4 regions of the Bacteroides sp. RCH18 genome follow, and region 3 is predicted to be linked to each of the others. Evidence: riboswitches for the same ligand, from Rfam matches in the RefSeq annotation. Region 3 holds a riboswitch; each other region holds the start of a gene.
The links. Region 3 has a riboswitch for cobalamin ahead of ACHLI0_RS08590 (DUF4465 domain-containing protein). Riboswitches for the same ligand answer to the same signal wherever they lie in the genome.

Region 1: linked by a shared signal. The riboswitch ahead of accC (acetyl-CoA carboxylase biotin carboxylase subunit) and the one ahead of ACHLI0_RS08590 (DUF4465 domain-containing protein) in region 3 are both predicted to bind cobalamin.
Region 2: linked by a shared signal. The riboswitch ahead of ACHLI0_RS05510 (TonB-dependent receptor plug domain-containing protein) and the one ahead of ACHLI0_RS08590 (DUF4465 domain-containing protein) in region 3 are both predicted to bind cobalamin.
Region 4: linked by a shared signal. The riboswitch ahead of ACHLI0_RS05495 (DUF5074 domain-containing protein) and the one ahead of ACHLI0_RS08590 (DUF4465 domain-containing protein) in region 3 are both predicted to bind cobalamin.

The regions. Positions count from the first base shown of each region.
Region 1 is NZ_JBIPTC010000001.1:1,962,165-1,970,117, forward strand. It holds gene ACHLI0_RS07840 (TetR/AcrR family transcriptional regulator) at 1-515, shown strand, start outside; gene ACHLI0_RS07845 (hypothetical protein) at 526-1,248, shown strand; gene ACHLI0_RS07850 (hypothetical protein) at 1,656-2,186, shown strand; gene pncB (nicotinate phosphoribosyltransferase) at 2,272-3,441, shown strand; gene ACHLI0_RS07860 (thioredoxin family protein) at 3,654-3,977, opposite strand; cobalamin riboswitch at 4,168-4,373, shown strand; gene accC (acetyl-CoA carboxylase biotin carboxylase subunit) at 4,510-6,021, shown strand; gene ACHLI0_RS07870 (acyl-CoA carboxylase biotin carboxyl carrier protein subunit) at 6,042-6,551, shown strand; gene ACHLI0_RS07875 (acyl-CoA carboxylase subunit beta) at 6,572-7,953, shown strand, end outside.
Region 2 is NZ_JBIPTC010000001.1:1,371,161-1,379,113, forward strand. It holds gene ACHLI0_RS05500 (PKD-like domain-containing protein) at 1-384, shown strand, start outside; gene ACHLI0_RS05505 (cell surface protein) at 399-1,241, shown strand; cobalamin riboswitch at 1,302-1,507, shown strand; gene ACHLI0_RS05510 (TonB-dependent receptor plug domain-containing protein) at 1,691-3,736, shown strand; partial or broken gene ACHLI0_RS05515 (YncE family protein) at 3,767-5,757, shown strand; gene ACHLI0_RS05520 (DUF4465 domain-containing protein) at 5,782-6,558, shown strand; gene tnaA (tryptophanase TnaA) at 6,994-7,953, shown strand, end outside.
Region 3 is NZ_JBIPTC010000001.1:2,138,980-2,146,932, reverse strand. It holds gene ACHLI0_RS08610 (ROK family protein) at 1-731, opposite strand, end outside; gene ACHLI0_RS08605 (GntR family transcriptional regulator) at 861-1,595, shown strand; gene ACHLI0_RS08600 (Crp/Fnr family transcriptional regulator) at 1,620-2,183, opposite strand; gene ACHLI0_RS08595 (MATE family efflux transporter) at 2,197-3,552, opposite strand; gene ACHLI0_RS08590 (DUF4465 domain-containing protein) at 3,683-4,738, opposite strand; cobalamin riboswitch at 5,004-5,216, opposite strand; gene ACHLI0_RS08585 (ABC transporter ATP-binding protein) at 5,280-6,035, opposite strand; gene ACHLI0_RS08580 (FecCD family ABC transporter permease) at 6,032-7,048, opposite strand; gene ACHLI0_RS08575 (ABC transporter substrate-binding protein) at 7,045-7,953, opposite strand, start outside.
Region 4 is NZ_JBIPTC010000001.1:1,362,473-1,370,425, forward strand. It holds gene ACHLI0_RS05470 (DUF3805 domain-containing protein) at 1-358, opposite strand, end outside; gene ACHLI0_RS05475 (hypothetical protein) at 410-1,603, opposite strand; gene phoB (two-component system response regulator PhoB) at 1,837-2,526, shown strand; gene phoR (two-component system sensor histidine kinase PhoR) at 2,536-4,317, shown strand; gene ACHLI0_RS05490 (DUF5106 domain-containing protein) at 4,458-5,396, shown strand; cobalamin riboswitch at 5,928-6,132, shown strand; gene ACHLI0_RS05495 (DUF5074 domain-containing protein) at 6,320-7,705, shown strand; gene ACHLI0_RS05500 (PKD-like domain-containing protein) at 7,726-7,953, shown strand, end outside.

The sequences.
Region 1 (7,953 bases), 180 kb from region 3:
TCGAAGGACTGGGAATCAATGCCGTGGCAGCCAAAGCCGGAGTAGCCAAAATGCTCATTTACCGCTATTTCAATTCGCTGGACGGATTGATAGCTGCCTATATCCAGCAAAATGACTACTGGATTAACTTCGACGAAGAATTGCCGGACCCGGAACATATCGGTGCTTTTATCAAGCAGATATTCAGAAGGCAAATTATGGAATTAAGGAAAAGCTATACGCTGAAACGCCTTTACCGCTGGGAGTTGACGACGAATAACAAATTCGTCAGAGAACTGCGCGAGATACGGGAAGAGAAAGGTATCCGACTGGTAGAAGCAGTGAGCCGGCTCTCCAGACATCCGCAAAAAGAGACGGCCGCCGTAGCTTCCATTGTAACGGCAGCCATCAGTTATCTGGTATTACTTGAAGAGAACTGTCCGGTCTACAACGGACTCAGAATACAGGAAGAAAACGGTTGGGAACAACTGGAAACAGGAATTAATCTATTGGTAGACCTTTGGCTACAGAAATAAACAAAATCAAATGAACAAGATGACAATGATGGGAGTATGGCTGATCGCCTTATTTAGTACCGGATGCAATCAGGATTTGGTAGAGTACAACAGCAACGACCTCAAAATCTCCATCGAAAAGGGAGAAGAATGGCTGCACAAATTTCCTCTATTTCTGGGGATCAACAAAAAGAATCCGCCGCAAATCGCTATCTGGACGGAAGACATGAAGGGACATTATCTATCCACTGTGTATGTGACACATAAAATCGCTACTCAATCCTGGCAGTTCTCCGGCGGCAACCGGAGAAAAGAGGCACTGCCCCACTGGTGTTATCAGAGAGGGATAGAATCGGAGGACGGCTTATATCTTCCGACAAAGAAGTCTCCACTGGTCGATGGAATCACCGGAGCGACTCCGCAGGGAAGCTTCCAAGTGAAAATGGTCCCTACGGGAAAACAGAAGCAGTTCGTCGTCAAAGTAGAAATCAATCATTCGACAGATTTCAATGAAGCATTCCCTAAATCCGCCAAAGAAGGGGACGCCAACTACACCGGCGGAAAAGAAGGAAGTGGCCAGCCGGCTCTGGTCTATGCCGCAGAAGTTGACCTGACGTCCGGCAAGAAAGAATTTACAGCCAAACTAATCGGACACAGCAGCCCCGATGGCAGCAACGGAGAGATCGTAACCGATACCTCTTCACTTACCACAGCGCTGCATATCGTCAAGAGTATAACCATTCATATCCAATAAGCAAAGTAAATAAAAGGCTGCAACTATGAGCAGGTTATTACTATAAGCATCCGTTCTCTCTTTAACGAGAAAAAATTCTCACGCCTTTGAGAAAAAATTCTCATTGCAGTGAGAACTTTTTCTCAATGCGATGAGAAACTTTTCTCATAATGGTGAGATTTTTTTCTCATCGCCATGAGAATGATTGAGAATATAGTAATCCGTATCATACTGTATAATAATCATATACGTATTTTGCGTCTTACGGTTTACAGCCATAATTGATTGGTTATAAAGAAGCTTATTCCTAAAAAAAGTGTTTTTTCGCCTATTTTGTTGAAACATCACCGCCATGGAAAGCGAAAATACCCTAAAATCAATACTCAATGCTTGCATATATATCTATTAACATTCATCCTCATATCTTTATGAAACACTTCATCTTCACTCTGACTCTGCTATTCCTTATTGTCGTACATGCTGACGGGCAGACAGACAGCAAACATTTCTCCTATACGACCTATATCGGCACGGGACTTTCTATGGGCCAACCATCTCAAACGCCCTTCAACTGGCAGATCATAGCACACTATCACATCGGGCAACGATTGACCATCGGCGCAGGAAGCGGACTGTCCATCTATGAAAAAGCTCTTATTCCGCTGTATGCCAATGCACAGTTCTTCATGACGCGACCAAAGAAACTTACTCCCTATCTGGAATGCAACATCGGCGGCTCATTGGCGGCTGCCAAAGAAACCAATGGCGGATTCTATCTTTCACCATCTGTAGGAGCACAGGTAAAGCTCACTCAAAAACTAAAAATGAATATTGCCTTAGGCTATGAAATACAGCAACTGGAAAGGCTGAAACAGCGGACCGATGAATATTTCCATACTGAATTCAAGGAAGAACTGTCTCACCACTCCATCACCCTAAAAGTGGGATTAACTTACTAAAAGAAGGAATTATTGCCAATTAATCAGTAGGATTGTCCAACAAATACTAACTTTACAACGTTTTACATATTAAAGAATAAACGGTATGATTGTAAGAACACTACTGGATACAGACCTCTATAAGTTTACCACCTCGTACGCTTATATCAAATTATTCCCTTACGCAATGGGTACTTTCAGTTTCAACGACAGAAACGAAACTGAATATACCGAAGAGTTTCTGGAAGCGCTCAAAAGCGAATTCAACAAACTCAGCCGGTTGAGACTTACGGAAGAGGAACTGGAATACATGACACGCAATTGCCGGTTTCTTCCGAGAGTCTATTGGGAATGGCTGTCTTCTTTCCGTTTTGATCCGGACAAGATCGATATTCATCTGGACACAACGGGGCGGCTGCATATTGAAGTCAGCGATTTTCTTTATAAAGTCACACTGTATGAAGTACCGCTGCTCGCCATCGTATCCGAAATCAAAAACAAGTTTTTCGGCAACGTACCCGATATGAGCGAGATACTCTGCAAATTGTCGGAGAAAGTGGAATTGTCCAATCAGCACCAACTCCGCTTCTCAGAGTTCGGCACGCGGAGAAGATTCTCAATCGACGTACAGGAGACGGTGATCAAACGGCTGAATGATACGGCCAAATACTGTACCGGAACTTCCAATTGCTATTTTGCCATGAAGTACGGCATGAAAATGATGGGAACTCATCCGCATGAGTGGTTCATGTTTCATGGGGCACAGTTCGGATATAAGCACGCCAACTATATGGCGCTCGAAAACTGGGTGAATGTATACGACGGAGATTTGGGCATTGCGCTGTCCGACACTTATACTTCAGGAATATTCCTGAGCAATCTCAGCCGCAAGCAGGCCAAGCTATTCGACGGAGTGCGCTGCGATTCCGGCAATGAGTTTGATTTTATCGATAAGCTGGTAGCCCGCTATAAAGAACTGGGCATTGATGCCACTACCAAAACAATCGTATTTAGCAACGCTCTCGACTTCACGAAAGCACTGGAAATTCAGGAATACTGCAAGGGCAAGATTCGCTGTTCCTTCGGAATCGGCACCAATCTTACGAATGATACAGGATTTACCCCTTCCAACATTGTCATGAAACTCACGCAATGCAAAATGAATGTCAATCAGGAATGGAGAAAATGCATCAAACTATCGGATGACGAAGGAAAGCATACAGGCAGTCCGGAGGAAGTACAGGCTTGCCTATACGAACTGAGGCTGGCGAAATAAAGACCGCTCTGAACAGAAAGCCGGGGTACGGGCATAAAAAAAGGAGCAACGCCTTGCTCCAACCTTTGTTAACCTTAAATCTAATACTATGAAAAACACAGTGCAAAGATACGTACTTCTGTGTTATTAGCAAATTATCCAAATAAAAAAGTATGTTTTATAACACGATTTAAAACTTTCATAGAAAAACATCCCTTTTTATTAATACTTTTTCAAGATTTAAACTCCTTGACTGCTCTTCCCAATCTTTCCAGCGTCAGTTCGCCGGATTGTCTCCAGAGCTGTTCACCTTTTCTGAAAAGAATGAATGTAGGAGTGGATTCAATAGTATAAAAATTAGCGAGATCACTTTCCTCGTCTACGTCTACCTGTACTACCTCGACTATCCCTTCCATCTCTTTCTTGAACTCTTTAATCAAAGGCTGCATACGCTGGCAGTGAGGACACCACGTTGCATAAAATTCTGCCATTACCCAGTCATCACCCGCCAGTTTCTCTCTGTTTCTCGTATCACGAGCTATTTTCTTTTCTTTCATATCGATTCTCCTTTTAATTAATTAGTGGGAGTCTTAACAATACAAAAAGAGGAAGGTTTAACACATAAACATTAATACACAGAGATTTAGTTCTATTGGAAAAGTAAAGGAGAGGAAATCTGCCGGAGCATTCATTGCACAAAACTGAAACTTTCGTGCAAAAACAGAACACAGTATTCAATATTTATTTATCTTTGCCCCCCGAAATGGTTCGGAGTCCGTGTCCAACGGACAACGATTAAAAGGGAATCGGGTGTAAATCCCGTACAGTCCCGCTGCTGTGAAGCTCTATACAATGTCTTATTAATGAACTAATTTATCGCCACTGATGTTATTTTGGGAAGGCACTATAAGACAAGAGTCAGTCAGAAGACCTGCCACTTCGCGTAAAGCGTTCTTCTGCCTCGTGGGTTAGGAGAAAGAACATCATTTGTTAAGCCCCAAATCAAGAAAATACTGTGTTTCTGTCGGATGGACTATGTCTGTGAAGATGGGAAGGCATTAAATAAGTATGTACTTAATTGAGTAAAGTATGATAAAAAAAATCTTAGTAGCCAATCGCGGTGAAATTGCCATAAGGGTGATGCGCTCCTGCCGGGAGATGGAGATAACGAGTATCGCTATTTTCTCCGAAGCAGACCGGACCGCAAAGCACGTGCTCTATGCCGACGAAGCTTATTGCGTAGGACCGGCAGCATCCAAAGAGAGTTATCTGAATATAGAAAAAATCATCGAAGTGGCAAAGGAATGCCATGCAGACGCTATTCATCCGGGATATGGTTTCCTGTCCGAAAACGCGACTTTCGCCCGACGCTGTCAAGAAGAAAATATTATTTTTATCGGACCGGACCCCGAAACGATGGAGGCAATGGGCGACAAGATATCCGCCCGTATTAAAATGATCGAGGCAGGAGTCCCTGTCGTTCCCGGCACACAGGAGAATCTGAAAAGTGTGGAAGAAGCCGTAGAACTCTGCAACAAGATCGGTTATCCGGTGATGCTGAAAGCATCTATGGGCGGCGGCGGAAAAGGTATGCGCCTTATCCACAGTGCGGAAGAGGTGGAAGAGGCTTATACGACTGCCAAAAGCGAGTCACTTTCTTCGTTTGGCGACGATACCGTTTATCTGGAGAAGTTCGTGGAAGAACCTCATCACATTGAATTTCAGATTCTGGGCGACAAACACGGAAACGTGATTCACCTGTGCGAACGCGAATGTTCCGTACAACGCCGCAACCAGAAGATTGTGGAAGAGACGCCATCGGTTTTCGTGACGCCCGAACTGCGTAAAGATATGGGTGAAAAGGCGGTAGCCGCCGCCAAAGCGGTCAACTATATCGGTGCAGGCACGATTGAGTTCTTGGTTGATAAGCATCGCAATTATTACTTCCTCGAAATGAACACCCGTCTGCAAGTAGAACATCCGATTACGGAAGAAGTGGTCGGAGTGGACTTGGTGAAAGAGCAGATCAAAGTTGCCGACGGCCAAGTGCTCCAGTTGAAACAGAAAGATATCCAACAACGCGGCCATGCCATCGAATGCCGTATTTGTGCCGAAGACACGGAAATGAACTTCATGCCGAGCCCGGGAATCATCAAGCAGATTACAGAACCGAACGGAATCGGTGTTCGTATCGACAGTTACGTGTACGAAGGATACGAAATCCCGATCTATTATGACCCGATGATCGGCAAACTGATCGTATGGGCTACCAACCGCGAATATGCCATCGAACGGATGCGCCGCGTACTCCATGAGTATAAACTGACAGGGGTAAAGAACAACATCAGCTACCTGCGTGCCATCATGGACACTCCGGACTTTGTGGAAGGCCATTACGACACAGGTTTTATCACCAAGAACGGCGAGCATCTGCAACAATGCATCATGCGCACCAGCGAACGTGCCGAAAACATTGCCATGATTGCTGCCTACATGGATTATCTGATGAATCTTGAAGAAAACAGAGGTGACGCAACGGACAACCGTCCCATCAGCAAATGGAAAGAATTCGGTTTGCACAAAGGTGTACTTCGTATCTAAACTAAAAACAGCATTCAATTATGGAAATTCATATAGGAGACCGCGTAGCGGAAATAGAGCTCGTCAGCAAGGAAGACAATAAAGTGGTACTTACCATTGACGGAAAACCGTTTGAAGCAGATGTTGTGATGGCCGAAAATGGCACCTGCAATATTCTGATGGACGGTCGCAGCGCAAACGCACAACTGATTCGCCGCGAAAACGGTAAAAGCTATAAGGTAAATACGCATTATAGCAGTTTCAATGTTGAAATCGTGGACAGCCAGGCAAAGTATCTGCGTATGCGCAAGAAAGGCGAAGACGAACAGAACGACCGCATCACTTCCCCAATGCCGGGAAAGGTGGTGAAAATCCCTGTTACGGCAGGGCAGGAAATGAAAACGGGAGATACCGTCATCGTCATCGAAGCCATGAAAATGCAGAGCAACTACAAAGTGACTTCAGATTGCCGCATCAAGGAAATTCTGGTTCAGGAAGGCGACAACATCACCGGTGACCAGACATTAATAACATTAGAGCCGATTGTATAATACTAAAAACGGATTGCATCATGGAAGAAATAAATAAAGCATACGCCACGTTCCAGGAACGTGACCGCATCGCTTCCCTCGGTGGGGGCGTGGAAAAGATTGAAAAGCAACACGAAAGCGGAAAGATGACTGCCCGCGAACGCATCGAAATGCTGCTCGACAAAGGTACTTTTGTTGAACTGGACAAGTTGATGGTTCACCGCTGCACCAACTATGGCATGGACAAAAACAAGATTCCGGGAGACGGCATCGTATCCGGTTATGGAAAGATTGACGGGCGCCAGGTATTTGTTTATGCCTACGACTTTACAGTCTACGGAGGTTCACTGTCCGCTTCGAATGCGAAAAAGATTGTGAAAGTGCAGCAACTGGCATTGAAGAACGGTGCTCCGATAATTGCGCTGAATGATTCCGGTGGCGCACGTATTCAGGAAGGAATTGAAAGCCTTTCCGGCTATGCGGATATTTTCTATCAGAACACAATGGCAAGCGGAGTGATTCCTCAGATTTCGGCTATTCTTGGTCCGTGTGCCGGAGGCGCCTGCTACTCTCCTGCCCTCACCGACTTCATCTTTATGGTGAAAGAAAAGAGTCACATGTTTGTGACAGGTCCGGATGTGGTAAAGACTGTGATTCACGAAGAGGTAAGCAAAGAAGAACTGGGCGGTGCCATGACACACAGCAGCAAAAGCGGTGTCACTCACTTTATGTGCAATACCGAAGAAGAACTGTTGATGAGCATTCGCGAACTGCTTTCCTTCTTGCCTCAGAATAATATGGACGAAACGAAAAAGCAGAACTGTACTGACGAGACCAACCGTGAAGATGCCGTACTCGACACCATCGTCCCCGCAGACCCGAATGTACCATACGACATGAAGGATATCATCGAACGGGTAGTAGATAACGGCTATTTCTTCGAAGTAATGACTAACTTCGCAAAGAATATCATCATCGGTTTTGCACGTCTGGCAGGCCGTTCGGTTGGTATTGTCGCCAATCAGCCGGCCTACCTTGCCGGTGTTCTCGACATTGACGCCAGCGACAAGGCAAGCCGTTTCATCCGTTTCTGCGACTGTTTCAACATTCCGTTGATTACTTTCGAAGATGTGCCGGGATTTCTTCCCGGATATACGCAGGAGAACAACGGTATCATCCGCCACGGTGCTAAAATCGTTTATGCATTTGCCGAAGCTACTGTCCCCAAACTGACAGTCATTACCCGCAAGGCATACGGCGGCGCGTATATTGTGATGAACTCCAAACAGACAGGTGCAGATGTGAACTTCGCTTATCCGAGTGCGGAAATCGCAGTCATGGGTGCGGAAGGTGCGGTAAACATCCTGTTCCGCAAAGCGGATGCAGAGACAAAAGGTAAAGAACTGGAAGCCTACAAGGAAAA
Region 2 (7,953 bases), 770 kb from region 3:
GTAAAGATCAGCAAGGATTTTACTTCTTTAGAAAAGACTCCGGCCACTTTCCAACCAACAAAAGGAGGTTATTCAGATCCGACCGTCCGTATGGCAGCATCCGAATCTGAAAATGTTATTTACATTCCTTCGGCAGACAATGCAATATATAAATATATAATCGGAGATTCCGGTTCGCTAAACGAACCTTTCATTACCGCTGACGAGTCAGGACTTCCCATTACATCCTTGCAGTTAAATCAACAAAGCGGAGAATTATATGTAACTTATGCTAAGAAATGGGAAAATGGAAATAAAATCGTCGTTTACAGCAAAGACGGAAAGGTTCTCCACACAGTAGACTGTGGCGAGAGCGTCCCTTCACAAATATTATTCAATAACTAAATCAACATAGAAAAATGAAAAGATATTGGTATCTGATGGCTATAGCAGCCACTCTTTTGGCTTCCTGCAACAAAGATGAGGAAGAAACGGAAATTCAAGGATTCAAAGTACTGGAATATCGTCCGGCACCGGGGCAGTTTATCAATGAAGGCTTCGACTGCCAGACAATGGAAGAAGCAAACGCTTATGCAGAAGAGCGCTTCAACAAGAAACTCTACGTCTCACTGGGATCCTTCGGCGGATATATCACCGTTAAAATGCCGAAAGAAATAAAGAACCGCAAAGGATACGACTTCGGTATTATCGGCAATCCCTTCTCCGGAAGTTCCGAACCGGGCATCGTATGGATATCCGAAGACGCTAATGGCAACGGAAAAGCAGACGACGTATGGTACGAGCTGAAAGGAAGTGACGAACCGGAACGCGACTATTCCGTCACTTACCACAGACCGGATGCAGCCGGAGATATCCCTTGGGAAGACAGCAAAGGAGAAAGCGGAGTCATCAAATATCTCCCTCAATATCACGATCAGATGTATTATCCAAACTGGATTAAAGAGGACTCCTATACATTGAAAGGAAGTATGCTCGAAGCAAGGACAGAGCAAGAAGGCGGAATATGGAAAAACAAGGATTTCGGAAAAGGATATGCCGACAACTGGGGAAGCGACATGGCAAAGGATGACAACGGCAACTACCGGTACAATCAGTTTGACCTGGATGACGCCGTTGACCAGAATGGCAATGCTGTGACACTGGAACGTATCCATTTTGTGAAAGTACAAAGTGCCATTTTGAAGAATGTCGAGTCGATAGGTGAAGTGTCAACCGAAGTGGTTGGATTCAAAGCTTTTTAAAAAGCTGTTCAAAGTCATGGATTTACCTTCGCTCCTCTCTTGCAAAAGACAAATAAACTATCTATCTTTGTCGCGCATTGGTTTGCAACTCTCATGCACGAGGGAAGCAATTAAAAGGGAATCAGGTGCAAGTCCTGAACAGTCCCGCTGCTGTAAGTTCATTTTTTGGTTGCGAGCAATCGACTTTATAGCCACTGGAAGGGTATTCCGGGAAGGCGTTCGCAACAGGAACAAGTCAGAAGACCTACCATGCAAACTCGTTTCACTGCTTTCGAGGAAAAAGCGATGAGTCTAATGAACCGGACAATCCGTCCATCATTTCATTCACCATTCTGATTCAGAGAAAGTGTGTACTAATTAATAAACTCTGCCAAGTTTATTATGATGTCCGGTCGAAGTGAGTTCGCCCGGACATCTTTTTTACATTATGAACAGACTGAAAGAAAACAATGAGAAGGAATACTTTTATTAAAAAGATGAGCGTACTACTCTGCTGTCAGGCTTTGTCCTTATCCCTTTTTGCCCAACAACAAAAAGTGGATACAGCACATATCTACTCCATCCCCGAAATCATAGTATCCGACCCTTATCAGACGCGTGAAGTCCGTTCAGCCTCTCCTCTGCAGGTTTTCAATAAGGACGAATTAAAGAATCTGCAGGCCCTGCAGGTATCGGATGCGGTAAAACATTTCGCTGGAGTTACCGTGAAGGACTATGGAGGTATCGGAGGATTAAAAACCGTTTCCATCCGAAGTCTCGGAGCACAACACACCGCTGTTTCCTACGACGGCATCACCGTCAGCGACTGCCAGACCGGACAAGTAGACATCGGACGTTTCTCCTTAAACAACGTAGACCGCCTTTCGCTCAACAACGGACAAAGCGACAACATCTTCCAGCCTGCCCGTTTTTTTGCTTCTGCCGGCATACTGAACATACAGACACTGACTCCGCACTTCAAAGAAGACAAGCCGACTAATATAGCCGCCGAATTTAAGACCGGTTCATGGGGATTAGTAAACCCTTCCCTTTTTCTGGAACAACAACTCAACAAGAAATGGAGCATGACCGCCAACAGCGAATGGATGTCTTCGAACGGACATTATCCATTTACCCTGCGTTACGGGAATGATGCCGATGTTCAGGTCAGTAAAGAGAAGCGTCGGAATACGGATGTAGAAAACCTTCGGGCTGAAATAAGCGCTTTCGCCAATCTCTCCGACAAAGAGCAATGGAGACTGAAAGCCTATTATTACCAGTCCTCACGGGGGTTGCCCAATGCCACTACCTTATATTATGACTTCTCCCGACAAAATCTGCGGGATAAGAACACCTTTATCCAAAGCCAGTACAAGAAAGAGTTTAGCAGAAAATGGGTATTCCAGACCTCTGCCAAGTGGAACTGGAGTTATCAGAACTATCAGGACCCAGATGCTCTTACCTCCGTCGGAGGAACTGACAACAGCTACTACCAGCAAGAATATTACCTGTCCGCTTCCGCTCTATACCGGATATGGAACAACCTTTCTTTCTCCTTGTCCACCGACGGAAGCATCAATACGATGAATGCCAATTTGCAGAACTTCGTCTCCCCCACCCGCTATTCATGGCTGACAGCCTTCGCCGGGAAATATGTCAATGATTGGGTGACGCTGTCCGCTTCTGCTCTGGCAACGGTCATCAACGAGAAAGCTAAAAACGGAGGTAGTGCCGGCAACCACCGGAAGCTGTCTCCCAATGTAAGCATCTCGCTCAAGCCGTTTCATAATGAAGAACTGCGGTTCCGTTTCTTCTACAAAGATATCTTCCGTCTGCCCAGTTTCAATGATTTATATTACGACAAGGCCGGAAACATCAATCTGAAGCCGGAAAGTGCTACTCAATATAATATAGGTATTACTTATAGTAAAGCCATCAACGACTTCATACCTTATCTGTCGGCCACCGTAGACGCCTACCATAATAAAGTGACCGACAAGATTGTAGCCACTCCCACCAAGAATTTATTCATCTGGAGTATGGTCAATCTGGGCAAAGTGGATATCAAGGGGATAGATGCAACTGCCAGCCTCAGCCTCCAGCCTCTGGATAAACTACGGATCAACCTTTCCGGAAACTATACTTACCAACGGGCACTGGACGTTACCAACTCCAATCCCAACTCACCGGAAGGTAAAGTGTACAAGCATCAGATAGCCTATACCCCGCGCGTCTCCGCTTCGGGACAAGCCGGAATAGAAACTCCATGGCTCAATCTTTCCTATTCATTCCTTTTCTCCGGAAAACGGTATATGTTAGGACAAAACATCAGTGACAACCGCCTGGACAGTTACAGTGATCACAGCATCTCTGCCTACAGAGATTTCAAAATACAGAAAGTTACAGCATCACTCAACCTGGAAGTACTGAATCTGATGAACAGGAATTATGAGATCGTTAAGAATTTCCCCATGCCGGGAAGATCGGTAAGAGTGACGATAGGAGTCAGGTATTAGGTAATAGGTATTAAGTAATAAGTATTAGGTATGCAGAAAGGTCTTTTATATAATATGTTGCTACGGTTGGGGAAGTGTTTTTTTCTTTTCCCACTCTTCTTCATTGCTTGCGATGATCTGGAAGATAAGCCAAGTATTGTACCCGAAAGCAATGGGGATGTATTCGAAACCGGAACAGCGGAGATGTACATATTAAGCGAAGGACTGTTCAATCAAAATAATAGTTCGCTCGCTCGTTATTCTTTCAATCGGCAAAGATGTACGAACAACTACTTTAGTGCAAACAATCAGCGGGGACTGGGAGATACAGCCAATGACATAGCGATCTATGGAAATAAGATTTATGTGGTGGTCAATGTGTCGAGCACTGTAGAGGTGATTGACTTCCCCACGGGCAAATCCATCCGGCAGATCAGTCTATTGCGCGACAATGGCAGTTCACGTCAGCCCCGTGCGATAGCGTTTGATAAGGATAAGGCATATGTATGTTCCTATGACGGTACAGTCGCAAGGATTGACACCACTTCTCTGGAGATCGAAGAGATTGTCACAGTCGGAAGAAATGCGGAGGATATCTGCGTACAAAACGGGAAATTGTATGTATCCAATTCCGGCGGACTGGATTATTCGGGGCCGGGCGTAGACACTACCGTATCAGTGATTGACATAACGACTTTCAAGGAGACAAAGAAAATAGAAGTCGGACCGAATCCGGGAAAAATACTTCCGGGGCTGGAAGAAGCCGTGTATGTAGTCACACGGGGAACTGACATTGAAGCTGGAGACTATCATCTGGTCAAAATCGACAGCCGGACGGATGCGGTCACCACTACGTATGATGAAAAAGTACTGAGTTTTGCCATCGACGGACCCATCGCTTATCTATATACTTACGACTATCAGACTAAAGATTCCGCCATCAAAGTATTTGACCTGAATGCAGGAACCGTCATACGGGATAACTTTATCACAGACGGAACGGCTATACAAACGCCTTTCAGCATTCAACTGAATCCTTTCAGCGGGAATATATATATCACGGAAGCTTACAATTATACAGTCAAAGGAGATGTCCTTTGCTTCAACCAACAAGGGCAACTTCAATATCGGCTGAATGATATCGGCTTAAATCCTAATACAGTAGTATTTAGCGACAAGGCTTCACAAAACGAGGCAGGCGATACACCGGAAGATCCGAATGCGCCTACCGCCTTTGCCAACAAAGTATTCGAATACATCCCTGCCCCGGACAGTTCATTAATACAACGACCTCCGCTTACGAAGACGGTTTCTCTGCCGAACAGGTTTTGGAACGTGCAACAGAGAAATTAAAGAAGAAGTCTGTTATTTCTTTAGGTGGATTCGGGGGAACGATTACGGTCGGCTTCCATCAGTCAATCCATAATAGTAAAGGCGAATATGACTTCAGAATTTTAGGCAATGCCTCGTACAATCAGAATACCGGTACGGGAGCTTTGGGAGGAAGTGCCGAACCGGGCATTGTCTTAGTATCCAAAGATGAAAATGGCAATGGATTACCGGACGATGAATGGTATGAACTGGCAGGAAGCGAATATGGGAAAGATACGGAAACCCGTAATTATGAAATAACCTATTATCGTCCTCAACCTGCCAATGGTGATGTTCGCTGGACAGACAATCAAGGAGGAGAAGGATTCGTCTATCGCAACAGTTACCATCAACAGGATTCCTACTATCCCAATTGGATAGAAGAAGATGAAATTACTTTCCGCGGAACACGCTTGAAAGACAATGCAATAAATGAAGGAGGTACCTGGGTAGGGTACTGTTATCCTTGGGGGTATGCAGATAATCATCCCAATAGATCGGAGTTCAGCCAGTTCAAAATAGACTGGGCTGTTGATCAAAGCGGAAAGCCCGTAACTCTGGACAAAATTGATTTTGTGAAAATATATACAGCTGTCAATCAAAATGTAGGTTGGATGGGAGAAATTTCTACGGAAGTAATGACAGTAGAGGATTTACATTTCGAGAACTAATCAATAAAACAATTAATAATTTAAATGAAAGCAAAAATGAAAAAGTTATCTTTATTCTTACTGGTGTCAGTATTCGCTTTTTGTGGATGTAGCGATGAGAATGATGAAGTAAAAGGTGGTGATGATAATAAAGGAGGAGAGAATGAGAAAAAAGAAGTGGTTGTCAGCTTCGAAAACCAATTAACGGAATCGGAGAGTGAATTTACTTCAACTAGTACCGAAGTTTCAGGATACTATTTTAAAGACACATTCACTGATCCTGAAAGTTATGTAACCTTCGATCATTATTACTCGGACTGGGGACAAGGGTATAGCTTCGCAGGCTTCACTTACACCAACAAAACTAGCCATTTCCAAAATTGTCAACCCAACTGTGGAAATATAAAAACCGGGAAAGTATATTTAGGTGTCTACAGTGATGAAAATACCACAGCCTCTATGACAATTATAGACTCTCAATATTCCATTAAAGGTCTATGGATAACCACTAGTAAAAATGCCTACATCGGTATGACGGAAGGTGACAATTACGCAAGACCTTTCAAAAAAGGAGATTGGTATGAGGTTACTGCGACAGGCTACGACAATAAAGGGAAAAAAATTGCTGAAACAAAAATCAAACTTGCCGATTACAAAACTGATACTGATAAACCAGTAAATACATGGATATGGTTTGATTTAACCCCTCTCAAAGATGCTTCTAAAATCACACTTATTCCTAGTTCTTCAGACTCGGGCGAGTTTGGAATGAATACTGGTAAATATTTCTGTATTGATGACCTTACTCTCATCGAAAAATAAAAATCAGGTATTTATTGTTTGACTCAAACAGAGGCTCTAATTACCACAAACAGACCCTCCGTTTGAGCCAAACAGACCGTTCAATTGCACCAAACAGACCGTTGGTTTATCCTCAATCAACCTCTCGATTACAAACGATCGACCGCATAAGTCCACTCAATCAACCGCATGGCTTGAAAGAAGGTGCATAGAAACTCTAATAAGCATATCACTCCACTTTGGATAACAGTACTAAATGATAGCAAACTTGACTTTTAAACCTCATCTCTTAGATTCTACACATTCCCTTCTAGATTTTCTCTCCGTCCCATCTACTCTTTCCATGTCCCTTTAAAAACAATTACGCATCCCCGTCTTTACAAAAAGTCATCAAAAGCTTGTCTATCTCATACATATTCAGTATTTTAGTCGGATAAAAATCTAAAATCGAGGACAATGGAATTACCTTTTGCTGAATCATGGAAAATCAAGATGGTAGAACCCATCAGAAAAAGTACCCGCGAAGAACGCGAGCAATGGATTAAAGAAGCACATTATAACGTCTTTCAACTCAAATCAGAGCAAGTTTACATCGATCTTATCACCGACTCCGGAACAGGAGCCATGAGCGACCGCCAATGGGCAGGCATGATGCTGGGTGATGAAAGTTATGCCGGTGCCACCTCCTTCTTCAAACTAAAAGATACCATTACGAGAATAACAGGATTCGAATACATCATTCCTACCCATCAGGGACGGGCGGCAGAAAATGTTCTTTTCTCTTATCTGGTACATGAAGGCAATATAGTGCCCGGCAACTCGCATTTCGACACCACCAAAGGACACATCGAAGGACGGCACGCCATCGCACTGGACTGTACGATTGACGAAGCAAAGAATACACAACTGGAAATTCCCTTCAAAGGAAATGTAGACCCTGCCAAATTAGAGAAAGCATTAAGCGAATATGCCGACCGCATTCCTTTTATCATTGTTACCATTACCAACAATACCGCAGGAGGTCAACCTGTATCCATGCAAAACCTGCGTGAAGTACGTGCCATCGCCGATAAATACAACAAACCTGTACTTTTCGACTCCGCCCGCTTTGCTGAGAATGCCTACTTCATCAAGATGCGTGAAGAAGGTTATCAAGACAAATCAATCAAAGAAATCACCCGTGAAATGTTCGATCTCGCCGACGGTATGACAATGAGTGCCAAGAAAGACGGCATAGTCAACATGGGCGGTTTCATTGCCACCCGACGCAAAGAATGGTATGAAGGTGCCAAAGGCTTCTGCGTGCAATACGAAGGATACTTAACCTACGGCGGCATGAACGGACGGGACATGAACGCCCTCGCTATCGGTCTTGACGAAAACACAGAATTTGATAACCTGGAAACACGCATCAAA
Region 3 (7,953 bases):
TTCTCCGGTTTAAATTTTAGTAGGAATGGAGTTATGAATTCTACGAAATTTGAAGCGAAGTTTTCAAATAATGACTGTGCATTATTGTCTCCGTTCGAAGCGCGTAATGCGATTTCTTTTACGCCAGTTACCTTTTTATCTGGAAATAGCATATTCCATGTATTTACAAACCATCTTGTCGAAAAATAGTCATCTGCCATTCCGTCTCGGTAAGGTATGTTGTAGAGATATCCATGTTCAGGTATTCCTTCTGTCAGTTCGGTCAAAACAGTATCATTTTCAAGAAATGTACTTCCAAGTCCGGTGCCGATTGTGACTATAATGCTTCTACTTGTGTCTTTTGCTGCTCCTGCATAATACTCTCCAAGGGCATAAGCGGATGCGTCATTTATGAAAACAGTATTCAGGTCAGATACTTTTTTAATTTCTTCTTTAAGGTTAAGGCCGAAAAGTGACTGAAACTTGGGCACACCATAAATGGCAACTATCCCTTTGGCATAGTCGCAAGGACCGGGCATGGCTATACCGATTCCGCCTAATTTAGATAGGGGTATACGAGTTTGAATGTCAGTAATAACTTTTCTGACTTTCGTAATGATGCTTGATGTTGAATCTGTGGCATTCAGCTCTTCGTGAGATAGTATGTTTTGATGAATGTCATTCGTTAGAGGGTTGACGATTCCACCTTTTATATGTGTACCACCTATGTCTATTCCCAAATAATACTTCATAGCTATTATGATTTAATTAATTAGTATGTCTGAACATATAAACATTTGCAAATGTATTCTTTTTCTTGAAAAGAACAAAAAGTATTGCCTGTTTTTATTTTTATTTTTATCTTTGTAAAAAAGTTAATCATGAAGATATTAGTTAACCATAACAGCGCAATCCCCCTTTATCTTCAGATAGAAGAACAGTTGAGGACTATTATCAAAGGGGAGGAATATAAACAAGGTAAAATGCTTCCAAATGAGATTGATTTGTCTAAACAATTGGGCATATCTCGTAATACCTTGAGACAGGCGATTAATAACCTTGTGAACGAAGGATTACTGATGAGGAAAAAGGGAGTAGGTACAGTTGTTGTAAATTCAGCTGTATGTTCCAAAGCTCAGAATTGGATGAGTTTCACACAGGAAATGAAAACTTTGGGAATTGTACCAATGAATTATGAACTTCATGTTAGCTGGACAAAACCTACAGATGATATAGCCCTTTTTTTTAATGCTCCTGATGTAAAAAGAATACTGAAGTTAGAGCGTTTACGTGGAAATCAAGAATACCCTTTCGTGTATTTTATATCCTATTTTAATCCTAAAATAGGTTTGACAGGAAGTGAGGATTTCTCCAGACCTCTTTATGAGATATTGGAAAGAGATTATCATGCTATTGCAAAAGTTTCTAAAGAAGATATTAGTGCCAGACTGGCTGACAAGTACATTGCTGGTAAGCTTGAGATAAAGGTCGGAGATCCAATTTTGGTGCGTAAAAGGTTTGTTTATGATCCGGAAGGATGTCCATTGGAATGGAATATAGGATATTATCGTGCGGACAGTTTTATTTATTCACTTGAGTTTGAGAGAAATATTTGATCTTATACCCATAAAAAGTGAAGATTATAAGGATGCCCGAATCCTGCTTAGTGACTGAGGTGTTATCCACAGATAAGACGCAATGTACTTTAAAGGCACATATTGCAACAGCTTCGGAGTCTCCTTAATAAGAGTCAGGTAACGTTCCTTTGCTCGTGGACTGCCGGAGTTGATAAGCCAGTTTTCTTGCAGAAGAAGCTGGTGATCCATCAGCCGCAGTCCCAGATTGGCTAGTCCGATGGAAGAATGATATAATTGATTCAAGGTTGCGCGGGATATGCTGTAGGCTACACTGTCGCACATTGCTTCAATATTAATCAGCGAATAAGCATTGTCTGCATATCCCCAGACGGAGAAAGCAGCTTCTCCGTCTGAAGCGAACCAGATGGTGGTATCTGTTCCGTCTTTGTGGTAATATGCCCGCCATATTCCCGTTTTTATAAAATAAAGATTGCTGTTCTTTGTTCCTTCGCGCACAATGAGGTCTCTCTTTTTGAAATGTACTTCCTCCATACAGTCCAGTAAAGTCTGTACGTCGCTTTCCGATACCTTGTATCTGTCGCAAAGTTTTTGAACGAATGCATCCATGATGCAAAGATACTCATCGCCGGTGGACCATGAAACGATCTTTGAAATAAATTCCGATAATATAGAGAGTTGTTAACAATTCCGCCAGCGGAACCGCCAGCCATATTCCCGGTACTCCTAAAACAGGAGGAAGTGCAAAGAACCCGATCAGCATGAATATCACTCCTCGCAGAAGAGTGATGATGGTGGCTCTCTGGCCTCGTTCGATGCTCTGGTAATAACCGATGCCTATCATATTGACGGCAAAGAATATGAATCCAACCCCAAAATAAGGAATGCCATTGATCGCAATATCAAAGGCCGGATAGCTTCGGTCAATGAATAACGAGACAATATTCTGACGGCATAGAACCGTGATGATGAAAAAGCTGATTCCGCAAATTAGAGCTGTACGGATGGCAAGATGCAGGGCTTTTTGAACCCGATCCGGTTGTCCGGCACCGAAATTGTAGCTGATAATCGGTTGTGCGGATTGTGCGATGGCATTGTACACCATAAAGATGATGGGGAAGAAGTAGCAGGCAATGCTGAACGCAGCTACTCCGTCTTCTCCGAGATGATGGATAAAGACATAATTCCCCAAAAACATCATGCAGGCGATGGAAGCCTCACTGATAAAAGCGGAAGTTCCCAGTTTTATCATATAGCCACCGTTACGGAGCGTCAGCATCAAGCTTTTCAAACTTAGCTTGATACGATACAAGTGAATGTTGCGGGAGAATCGTGTAAGATAGATTACGGTCATCAATCCGCCTACTACTGTTCCCAGACTGGTGGCAAAAGCGGCACCCATCATTCCCCAGCCAAATTCAAAGATGAATATATAGTCTAATATAATATTGAGTATAGCTGCGATGGCATTACATATCATGGCATAATTGGGCGATCCGTCCAGCCGGATAAAAAACATACCTGTGCCCAGCAATTCGTAGAATACGAGGAAGGGCAGATACCAGACCATATATTCTATGACAAGCGGCAACAGTCTTTCTGAACTTCCGAGTAAGCGTCCTAATGGCTCTACGAAGTAAAAGCATAAAGCGGACATGACTAATACGATGAATGCGGAGAATACAAGTGCCTGAGTAATGTTGATACTTGCCGCCTTGCGTTTGCCTTGCGACAGATGGATGGAAGCGACTACCGATCCTCCGATTCCGAACATGAGTCCGATGCCCGCTGCAATCATAAAAAGCGGGGCTGTAATATTGACGGCAGCCAATGCGTCGCTGCCAATTCCCTTACCTACGAATATACCGTCTGTGATGACGAATATAGCTGAGAACACCATTCCCAATACCGTAGGAACTAATAACTTACGGAACAATTTAGAGATGTCCATACTACCGAAATCAATACTGTCTTTCATGACTTTTTATCTTTAGTTTGTTGAAAACGGCTGCAAAGGTAGGGGTATGGAAGGAGATAAAAATTACCATTTGGTAATTTTTATCTGTCATGTTTGTTTTTGTTTAATCAGGATATGGAATATGAAATTTTTAATATGTAATGGCAATGTCGTCCACGCAGAAATAAGTGGGAGTGTTTATCCACATTCCTTCGCCGTCGGAGCTTGTCATATTAAAATTGAGTCGGTGTACTTTGCCCAGTGGTGTTAAATCTACCCGTTTCCATTCAGTAAGAATGCCGGCTGCATCTTGCGTACGGAAATCTGCCAGATAAAATTCGACTTCTCCTGTAATTGTTCCCGCTGTATTAACACCTTGGATTGTGAGTTTGAACCAATCCTTATCTTCATAGGAGAATTTTTTCCCAAAACCGTCTCCATTGGTCATAGATAGTACTGCATAAGTGTTGTTAGTAATGTAGGCATGGTCTATTTCGTACTCGGCTCCTTCTGTCTGGAAATACATATAAGCTCCTGATGTACCATAACTGGTGGCATAGCTTACAGCGAAAGTTGCTGAGCCGTTATTTCCTCCGTTCTTTTGATTATCGTCTCCATAAAAAACGCTGCATTGATTCATATAGTCAGCTTTTGTCTTGTTATTCCATTGCGAGATGGCAATTCCTCCGGATGCAAAACCATATCCTTGGGTCGTCGTATTGAAAAACAAATCGGAAGATACGTCATGATAGCCTTTATATAATTCCGGGGTTGAACCGGTATAATTTGTGTAGAGATTATCTCCGTATGCTGTCGGACCGGCAAGATATTTGGCATCTACATCCTCAAAGGTTATCAGATAGAATGCTTTTACCTTTATGGATGCCGTAACTGTTGTTTCGTTAAGCCCGGTTGCTGTAATTTCAATCGTACCGTTACTACTCATTCCTGTTTTCCCTTTTTCCGGAGCTGTTACAGTCAGTTTGCTATCTTTAATACTGGCTTCCCAACCGTTGGGTAATTCAAAAGAGGTGGAAGCTACTTCTTTTAGAGTGATTGGAAATTCGCGGCTTTCTCCATAGGTAAATTCTTCTGTTTCTTCTGTTGATAACTCTACAGAGGGATTTCCATAAGAGATGGGATCATCATCCGATGAACAGGCTGTCAACAAACAAATAAATACTAAAACGGAAAATAATTTTCTCATACTTTTCTTTTTATAGTTAAACATAAAATAATTTTGCATCTCTTATAAAATCACATGATCAAAGCTGATTGGCAGACTCTGATTCTGTTATCCCAATGACAGAATAAGCAATTGTGCCGTCAATACTCACAGAAGCTTCGTCAGCGGATATATGGTAATATATAGCCTACTGCCGGAGCATCGGAGGATGTCAGGTCATTGGAGTATGTCCATAAGTAAATTATTTAATAACTCTTGCCGTTTTTCTATTCCACGAGTAAAAACAGCTATTTGAAACTGAATGGCAGGTCTTCTGACTGACTCCCTTCCTGATGCCTTCCCGATCTGAATTTATCATGACAGTTCAGTGGCAAAAGTATATATCAAGAAGTTGAATGGAGCTTCACAGCAGCGGGACTGTCCGGGATTTTCACCCGATTCCCTTTTCATTTGAATAGTCGATATCACTATTCAAAAACCAATTCGGGAGCAAAGATAGTCGAAAATATAAATAAAACTAGCACGAAGACTTATAAAAATAAGTGGTTTAGGGGGAATGTTTTTACTTGATTCTTATTTTCATCTCCTGCGCATCAAATGTGATTGACTCGTTGCGGAACAATCTTTCTATATGCCCGCTCGTAATCATTTCACCGGTAGGCAGGCTGTAGAGTTGTGGATTATCAATCAGCATGATTGTGTCGCAAAGTGAGAGAGCGATGTCCAGGTCGTGTGTGGAAAACAGGATACACTTTCCTTCCTTTTGCGTCAGCTTCCGGAGGAGCAGACAGAGTTCGTAGCGGTTGGGCAAGTCAAGGAAGGCGGTAGGTTCGTCAAGCAGGATGACAGGAGTGTCCTGTGCAAGCGCACGGGCTATCATGATGCGTTGGCATTCTCCGTCAGACATTTTGTCCATCGTCTTTTCCGCATAGCTGTCCATGCCTACCAGACGCATAGCGTTGTCCACCTTCTCCTTGTCTTCTCCTTGCAGTTGACCGAGCCAATTGGTATAGGGGGCACGTCCCAGTGCGACGACGTCTCTGCATCGCAGGTTGGCGATGCGCACTTTGTCGGTGGTGACGAAGCTGATGTTCCGTGCCAGTTCTTCCGGTTTCAGTGAAGCGATGTTGTTCCCGTGCAGGATAATCTCTCCGTTTTGGGGTTTTTCCAGTCCCATGACGGCACGCAGCAGTGTACTTTTTCCTGTGCCGTTTCTGCCGAGCAGTGCGACGAGTTGTCCTCCCGTGATGTGGGCGGAGACTTTTTCCAGCAGCGTACGCTGTTCGTATCCCAGTGTCAGGTCTTTGAGTTGAATCATTTGAATATACGCAAGTTTTTACCTATTACCCATAAAATAACCGGAACTCCCAGCAGTGCGGTGATACAATTCACCGGCAGCAGGAATTTCTTGGCGATGATGTCGCATATCAGCATGGCGATAAGTCCTGTCAGCATGGTGCCCGGCATCAGTATCCGGTGGTCTGCGTTATCAAACAGCAACCGGGTGATGTGCGGTACTGCCAGTCCGATGAATCCTACGGGGCCGCAAAAGGCGGTGACTGTTCCTGTCAGCAGTGCCGTAGAGATGAAGACAAGCGTTCGCGAGCGTTTGATGCTCATGCCCATCGTGCGTGCGTAGTTTTCGCCAAGCAAGAGCAGGTTCAGTGACTTGATGCAGGCTACGGAGAGCAGCAGACCTATGCACACTACCGGTATCATGATAGACAGCTGTCCGGCTGTGATGTGGCTGAGCGATCCCATCGACCACAGGGTGAACATTTTCAGTTGTTCCGCCGAACTTAGATACTGCAATATCTGGATGATGGCTCCCGCTACGTAGCCTATCATGACTCCCATGATCAGTACGCCCAGTATATTCTTTACTTTCCGGCTGATGATGGCTACGCCCAGCAAGATGACGGCGGTCCCTATCCAGCCTGAACCTACGATGCCGGCGGATTGCAAAAGTGGGAAATCCGCCCAGCCGAGCAACGGGGCACCTAATATAAACAACGCCACTCCGAGTCCCGCACCGGAACTGACTCCCAGCAGATAAGGGTCTGCCAGCGGATTCTGGAAGACGGTCTGCATTTGCAGGCCGCTGACCGACAAGGCGATACCTATCAACCCTGCTACTACTACCCGGATAAAGCGGATGGAGAGAAGGATATTGCGTGTCATCTCGTCGCATTCGCCTCCCGTCAGTACGGCCCATACTTTGGGGATGGGGATATAAGTGTCCCCTGTCGCCATATCTATTAATAATAAGACTACGGCGATTATTCCCAGAGTGATGAATAAAAGGGTGGTGTGTCTACGAGGCTGCTTCATTCCAAGTGTCTGTAATAATAGGTTGAGTCGGATACAAGTTCGGGATGAAAGATATGAATCAGATCACGCAATACGACGTCCGGACGTACGACTGCCGATTCCCAGTAATCATTGCCTCCTGTGGCGGTTATCCGCAAGTTGTTGTTATAAACTGTTTTATCATGGACGGATTTGGCATCGGCAAACTTGGGATTCATGTTTTTCAGTTCGTCCAATGTGGATGCCGTGCCTACATTGATCCAGTAGTCTGCTTTTTGTATCAGTCCGTAGGCAGTTTCCAGGCCGATGGGGGCGGAGCTGTTGGAGGTGTTCTCCTTATATATATAGTCGGCTCCTGCGTCAGTGACCAGTTGTGCCATATAGCTCTGGGTGGAAGGCATCACCCAGCTGTCGTTCCACGGGGTGTTGAACATCACGGTAGGGTGATGCTCTACGGATGCGGTAAGGTCTTTCAGTGCCTGATAGCGTTTGGGGATTTCACTGAATACTTCGATGCCTTTGTCACGGCTGTCTGTCAGTTCGGAGAGGGCAACCAGCCATTCGGCTTTGCCAAGCGGTGACTCTTCCAGATATTCTCCTACATACATATAAGGGATAGCGAGTTCTTTCAGCTTGTCTGTCACGGCTGTCTGGGCATCACCGATGCCATATAGCAGTACGACGTCCGGCTTTAATCCCAGTAACAGTTCGTAGTTTATTTCAGGACCCATGTCCTTGATAGAATCTTTGTGAGCGAGGATGTAGGGATTGGCTATGTAATTGATGCCGGATACGGCGACGATGCGGTTCATCTGTCCCAGTGCGTCGAGCATGGCGATGTAGGAGGAAGACATACATACGATGCGTTGGGCTCCGGCAGGGATGGTCGGTCCGGTAAATCCTGCGGGGGGGAGCTCACCATTGCG
Region 4 (7,953 bases), 780 kb from region 3:
TGGCGCTTCCGCCTTTGGGTACGGTGAAAGAACATTCAAAAGCAATATTGCCGGTTCCTGTTATCCACAGGTGAGAAGTATAATAAGTGCCCTCTTCCTGAAACATTTCTTTACTGTAGGCACAGTCCCATGTACCGATTTTCACCAATGAAGCCGAATCGTTTTCTTTCAGTTCCTGACGGATGGCATCTTTACCGTATGAGGCGTTGCCTTTAAAAGCTGATATACGAAAGTTGCCCGTCCATACATCGGGGTTATAGAAAAGAAAAGAGCCTTCGCCATCTTCAAACTCGTTCCAGTCCGACGGATAGTTCATCGAAAACCACGCTCCGGGGGAGATAAATTTCTTGCCTTGCATCCTTTTTCATTAAATGATTAACCTTGCAAAAATACGAATTAAAAATGAATTTCACTTTCCTATCGGCTGTATTTTCCTCCGTACTTCTTTGGAAATCTCCAGAAACATATAGTTCAGCTTTCCGGAATGGATGCCTGCTTCATTGTCTTTGTACTTTTTGTTGGCGTACTGTTTGGATTTCTCGAAAGTGAGCAGTGACATTTCGTTCTGCGATTTGCCGACCATGGTAGAGTCCAGTTGTTCATCCGGGAAGAAGTCGTCGAGGTCTACATCGCCGATCATCGTTGTTTCGAGGAAGTTCATGTCCTTATGGGAGTTGTCGGTGTAATATCCTACGAACATATGCCCCGGTGTACGTACCAGTATCGGTTCGATATTGATAGCCCGAAGGAGCGAAGCGAACAGTACGCTGCCGTCCACACAGTTGATCTGCGACGATTCCAGCGCATCGTCAAAGGTGCGGACACGTTGCGAGAAAACGACATTGCTCGAAAGGCTCGTATTGGATACGGAACTGTAGCGGAACTTGCGTTTCTGCAAGATGTTCCAAAGTGCGTACACCTGCTTGTCTACCGCACCTTTGGCCGTGCTCTGGTAGCCAAGAAAGCGATTCACGATGCGGGTATTCAGCGCTTCACGAAGCAACTGGTCGATCATCGGATTCTCTTCGTTGACGTATGCGGCAAAAAAGATACTGGTGTCGTAAAACTTCGTCCCGTTCGCCACATAGCCCAGCAGGCATTCATTGACGCTACGCACCGAAAACGTACGTACCCGTTGTCCCAAGTCTTTCCCGTTCATCTCCACTTTTACAGCTACGCTCACCGGTTCCGCCTGTGCGTTATTCTTCAGTGCCTCGTAATTCCAGATGATATCGGGATAAATAGTATATTCCGTCCTCGGCTTGTTCAGCACAAATTCCGACACGGAACGGGAAAAGAAAGGGGTCTCGGCAACCTCTATCCGCACCCGGCTGTAAGCAGTCCTCGACTTCACCCGAACGGCGATGCACGATTTCGGATCTCCGAGGCAGGTAGAGTCCGAAGGAGTAATCACCTGCGCGTCCGTAGTGGCAACCGACAGGATGGCAGACGGAAAGATATTTCCTCCCAGATCGTCCACGATCTCAAAACCGGAATTAAAAGAAGTATATTTAAAGACGGAGATTCCCCCGATGAGAAGAAGCAGTACAATCACCCCTCCTACCACTTCGCGCCTGTATCGTTTCAAGTCTATTTTTATCATGATCTGCAAACTGTGTATTTATTATCCTATCGCTACACAAAGATAACAAATAACAGACGGTTTTTCCTCGCATATCCCATAAAAACTTTCAAATATCATCCCGATGCCCGCATTCAGCGGAATGTAATACGATTGTAATATTTGTTTCATCCGCCCGTAACAAAGTCTCCTCATCTTTGTACCGAAATAAAAAAAAGCTTAACTTTGTCATATCACATTAATACATATATCATATGAACGATTACCGTATCTTAGTTGTCGACGATGAAGAAGACCTCTGTGAGATTCTGAAATTCAATCTTGAAAACGAAGGTTATGAAGTGGATACCGCCAACTCCGCCGAAGAGGCACTGAAGATGGATATCAGTAGTTACCACCTGATTCTTCTGGACGTGATGATGGGGGAAATCTCCGGTTTCAAGATGGCAAACATGTTGAAGAAAGACAAGAAAACAGCCAGAGTGCCCATCATCTTCATTACAGCCAAAGATACCGAAAACGATACCGTGACAGGCTTCAATCTGGGAGCGGACGATTATATCTCCAAGCCTTTCTCCCTGCGCGAAGTGATCGCCCGTGTGAAAGCCGTACTGAGGCGTACCGCCACGATGGAGGCGGAAAAGGCGCCCGAACGCCTGACTTACCAGTCACTCGTGATCGACATCACCAAGAAGAAGGTAAGCATAGACGACGAAGAAGTGCAGTTGACGAAAAAAGAATTTGAAATACTGCTTCTGCTGGTGCAGAACAAAGGACGCGTCTTCTCCCGTGAAGACATTCTGGCGCGCATCTGGAGCGACGAAGTATACGTACTCGATCGTACCATTGATGTGAATATCACCCGTTTACGGAAGAAAATTGGCGAATATGGCAAGTGCATCGTTACCCGACTGGGATACGGATACTGCTTTGAGGCCGAATAATCAAGAAGTATGAATCTACCTGTCAAGCAAAAACATTTCCTCTCTTTCAGCCGGAAGTTATTCCTTTCGGTGATCTCGCTGTTTCTGGTATTTGCCTTTTGTTTCATCGCCTACCAGTATCAACGCGAAAGAGAATATAAAGTCGAGTTACTCAACACGCAGCTCCAGAACTATAACAGCCGCTTGTACGAACGGCTGAACAGTAATCCCGCCATCGAAGAAACGACTGAAAAGTATATCCGTGACCACGCGTTGGAGGACTTGCGCGTCACACTGATCGACTTGCAGGGAAATGTGATCTATGACAGTTATCAGACTACCGACCAGCAACTGGAGAACCATCTCAACCGCCCCGAAGTTCAGAAAGCCTTGAAAGACGGAACCGGTTTTGACGTACGCCGCACCTCGGAGACCACCGGGCTACCGTATTTCTATTCGGCAACCCGCTACGGAGATTATATCATCCGCTCGGCACTGCCATATAATGTAAGCCTCATCAATAATCTGCAGGCAGACCCGCATTACTTATGGTTTACGGTCATCGTATCCTTGCTGCTCATGATGATCTTCTACAAATTCACCAACAAACTGGGAACCTCTATCAGCCAGCTCCGCGAGTTTGCCATGCGTGCAGACCGTAACGAACCGATAGAGATGGCGATGCAGTCCGCTTTTCCGCATAATGAGCTGGGAGAGATTTCGCAGCACATCATCCAGATATACAAGCGTCTGCACGAAACGAAAGAGGCACTCTACATCGAACGCGAGAAACTGATTACCCATCTTCAGATTTCGCATGAAGGGCTGGGCATATTCACCAAAGACAAAAAAGAGATTCTGGTCAACAACCTCTTTACTCAATACAGTAACCTGATTTCGGACTCTAACCTGGAAACGACAGAGGAAGTATTCGCCATCAGCGAACTGAAAGACATCATTCATTTCATCAACAAGAACCAGCAGCAACGCTCGCGGGGAAAAGACGAAAAGCGTATGTCCGTCACAATCAACAAAAACGGACGCACCTTTATCGTGGAATGTATCATCTTTCAGGATGCCAGCTTCGAGATTTCGATCAATGACGTCACGCAGGAAGAAGAGCAGGTGCGTCTGAAGCGCCAATTAACCCAGAACATTGCCCATGAACTGAAAACTCCCGTGAGCAGTATCCAAGGTTATCTGGAAACGATTGTCAACAACGAGAATATCTCACGTGACAAGATAAATACGTTCCTCGAACGGTGCTACGCACAAAGCAATCGCCTCAGCCGGCTGCTACGCGACATATCCGTACTGACCCGCATGGACGAAGCCGCCAACATGATAGACATGGAACGGGTAGACATCAGCGTACTGGTAGGGAACATCATCAATGAAGTTTCTCTGGAACTGGAAGAAAAGCACATTAGCATCGTGGATTCATTAAAGAAGGGTATCCAGATCAAAGGCAATTACTCCCTGCTCTACTCCATCTTCCGCAACCTGATGGACAATGCCATCGCATACGCCGGAACCAATATTCAGATAAATATCAACTGTTTCCGTGAAGATGAGAACTACTATTATTTCAGCTTCGCAGATACGGGCATCGGTGTCTCTCCGGAACATCTGAACCGCCTTTTCGAACGTTTCTACCGGGTGGACAAAGGGCGTTCACGCAAACTCGGCGGAACCGGTTTAGGGCTTGCCATCGTAAAGAATGCCGTCATCATCCACGGAGGAAACATTTCTGCCAAGAATAATCAAGGCGGCGGACTGGAATTTGTCTTCACGCTGGCGAAAGAGAAATAAACCGGTGAAAAGTCTGTTCGAAGCGCTCATTTAAGAAAGGCAGAGGCAGAAAATAAGGAGATTATTTTGATTAAAATAAAAAGGGAATTATCTTTGCCTTCATCGTACCTATACAAGTACAATTAAAAGAACTGTAAGTCATGAAAGCAAACATACATTATTTATTTATTCTGTGTCTACTCATCTTAGGTTCCTGTAAAAACGGGAATGCTTCAAGTCAAAGCAAAAACGAAACGCCGCAAGATACCATTAAGGCTATTAAGATGCCCGCCATCCCGCAAATGATGACAGCACCGGAACAACGAGCCGACTTTCTGGCCAAGCATTATTGGGACAATGTGAACTTTGCCGACACCAACTATATCCACCATCCGGAAGTAACGGAGCAGGCGTGGGCAGATTATTGCGACTTGCTGAACCACGTACCGCTTGAAACGGCCCAACAAGCCATGCGCAATGTAATCGACCGGACCAATGTGGACAAGAAGGTGTTTACATATATCACCGACCTGGCGGACAAGTATCTGTATGATCCCAACTCCCCCATGCGCAACGAAGAATTTTACATACCGGTACTGGAAGCGATGATAGCCTCTCCTGTATTGGACGAAACAGAGAAGATACGTCCCCAGGCCCGTCTTAAGCTGGCTCAGAAAAACCGTATCGGAACCAAAGCGCTCAACTTCACTTATACCCTGGCCTCCGGAGCACAAGGTTCATTATATCAGTTGAAAGCGGAGTATCTTCTGTTATTCATCAATAACCCCGGCTGTCAGGCATGCACAGAAACCATAGAAGGGCTGAAAAACGCTCCCGTCATCAACCAGCTTTTACAGGAAAAGAAGTTGGTACTTCTCTCCATCTACCCCGATGAGGAACTGGACGAGTGGAAAAAGCATCTGAGCGAATTTCCCAATGAATGGATCAACGGATATGACAAGAAGTTCACCATCAAAGAGGAACAGGTCTATGACTTAAAGGCTATCCCGACTCTATATCTGTTGGATAAAGACAAGACTGTATTGCTTAAAGATGCCACCGCACCAGCCATTGAAGCATATCTAATGCAACATCAATAGTTTATTTTCCAAATATTTGTTCCACCCGTTGATACAAAAAGTTTCACGCTTTGGAACTAATAGTTTCATGCCTTGAAACCATTGGTTTCAAAGGTTGAAACTTTCTGAAGCTACTGTCGATTAGATTAGCTTGACCGTATGATTGGATCAAAACAACCGCATGACCGGAGTAACCCGACCGTATCAGTTACTCCAATCCACCCGTTCTTTCAAGAAGTATTAACTCATTTATTGGCCAATAATAAATGAGTTATCAGCCATTAACACCTGATTTCTCAATTATTAATAGCTGATATGTCAATCTTTAATAGTTGACGTATCAGGTGTTAACATCCTACAAATCAGCCTACAGCACTACAAAACGCCACACAATTCGATGCACCGGAGTGAGGGCAACCATTTGCTCTCATACCTGCCACCACACTTGCTGCCATACTTGAAACAGCGATGAATAAAGGGATACACAGGAATTGTTAGAGCATGAGAGCAAAACTGATGTTGTTTTCTTTTTGGTAGAAACAAATAAACTATATATCTTTGTCCCCGCATTGGTTTGCGACTCTCATCACGAGGGAAGCGATTAAAAGGGAATCAGGTGTAAATCCTGAACAGTCCCGCTGCTGTAAGTTCCATAGATATGTTGCGAGCAATCTACTCAAAGCCACTGGAAGGGTATTCCGGGAAGGCGCCCGCAACAGGAATAAGTCAGAAGACCTGCCATGTAAAATCCGTTTCACTGCTTTCGAGGAAAAAGCGTTGAATCTAATGACCCGGACCATTCGTCTATCATTTCATTCATCACTCTGATTCAGAGAAAGTATGTACAAACTAATAGACTCTGCCAAGTTTATTATGTGTGTCCGGTCGAAGCGATTTCGCCCGGACACTTGATGGACATATTTTATTTACTTAATATACAAAACATGAATTGTAAAAAGCTATCCAAGGCGTTACTGTTTCTGATAACAGCGCTTGTTATTGTGTCTTGCTCGAAAGACGATTGTGACCTGGACCACATTGACAAACTACAAGGATTGCCTGCTCTGAAAGGCGGCACTTTCCCCGAAGAGGATTTGACACTCAATGTCGGAGAACAATATGTATATGCCCCTAAGGCAAGTAGTCCGCTGGATATATACTATCAATGGTATCAGAATGGAGAAGATATGTCCACAGACCCGTCATTCACATTCAACGCCGAACATCCCAGCCGTTCCAAAGTTATTTTAGAACTCAGCAATGACCTGGGAAAAGTGACATTAGAAAATAAAGTAATGGTTCCGGGAGCGGATTACTCCAAAGGATGTCTGATTATCAATGAGGGATGGTTCGGACACGGATCCGGAAGTATTTCATTCTATAATTATGAGAAGAACAGCATTGAACACTGGTGCTATAAAAATCAGAATTTCGGAGATGTGCTGGGAGTTACCTCACAATCGGCTACTTTGTGGAATGGGAAGTTGTATGTCTGTTCAAAAGAAGATAATCAGTTGGTGGTGATGGACCCAAAGACTCTGTATGCTGAAAATAGCTGCGGCAAACTGGCTAATTATCAAGCCTATGAGTTTATCGGTTTGAATGACGATTATGGAGTAATTACTCATGGAGGATATTTCAGCCGTGTCAATTTAAAAACGTTTGAAACAATTACACTGGTAGCGGTAGGAAATACGTATACCGGAACAGGTAGCGGAATCGCTTATAACGGAAAACTCATATTAAATGTGAACTCCTCCGGGTGGGGAAGTCCTAAAGTGTATACCATAGACATTGCAGAATTATGTTCACCCGATCTCAAACCTACAGATAAAGTCGCATTCCGGGAATTAGACATTGCAACCTATGGTGGTACTCGCTTTGTACAGTGTAAAGATGGAAATATCTATACTGTAGAAACGACCAAAGACGGTAAAAACAATCTGGTAAGAATCAATGCTGATTTTTCTCTGGAAAAGGTTGCTATGCGTGACGATTATTCTCCCTCCTCGTTCGGCGCTTACAGAGAAGCCAGTTTCTGCGGCACTCCTGAAGGAATATTCTACTACATCGCAGGAGGAAAGATATACAAAGCTACTTTTGACAATCCCGCCCCTGAGGAAGCACTGACCGACTATACCAAAGAAGGTTACGGATTCTATGGCGCAGGCATCCGCGTCAATCCAAAGACCAACGAATTACTGGCCATGTACCTGACCGGAGACTATCAGAAAAATCTTCTGGTAAGATTCAACGCCGCCACAGGAGAAAAGATATCAGAAATAGCATACGATGGCTATTATTTCCCGGCTACATTCATTTTTAACTAATAACAAGACTCTGAAACAAGATGAATAAACTATATACCACTTTATTAATAGCCTGCCTTGCAGCAGGTTTTACCGCCTGTAACGACGACGATTGCGAAGATTTGCACCTCGGCAATCTGGCACATTATCCGAACGTACTAAAAGGAACTTTCCCGACGGAAACTCAAGTACTGGAATTGGGAGAAACACTGGAGATTACTCCGGAACTGCTTAATCCGGAAGAAGCCACTTATTCATGGCTGGTCAAT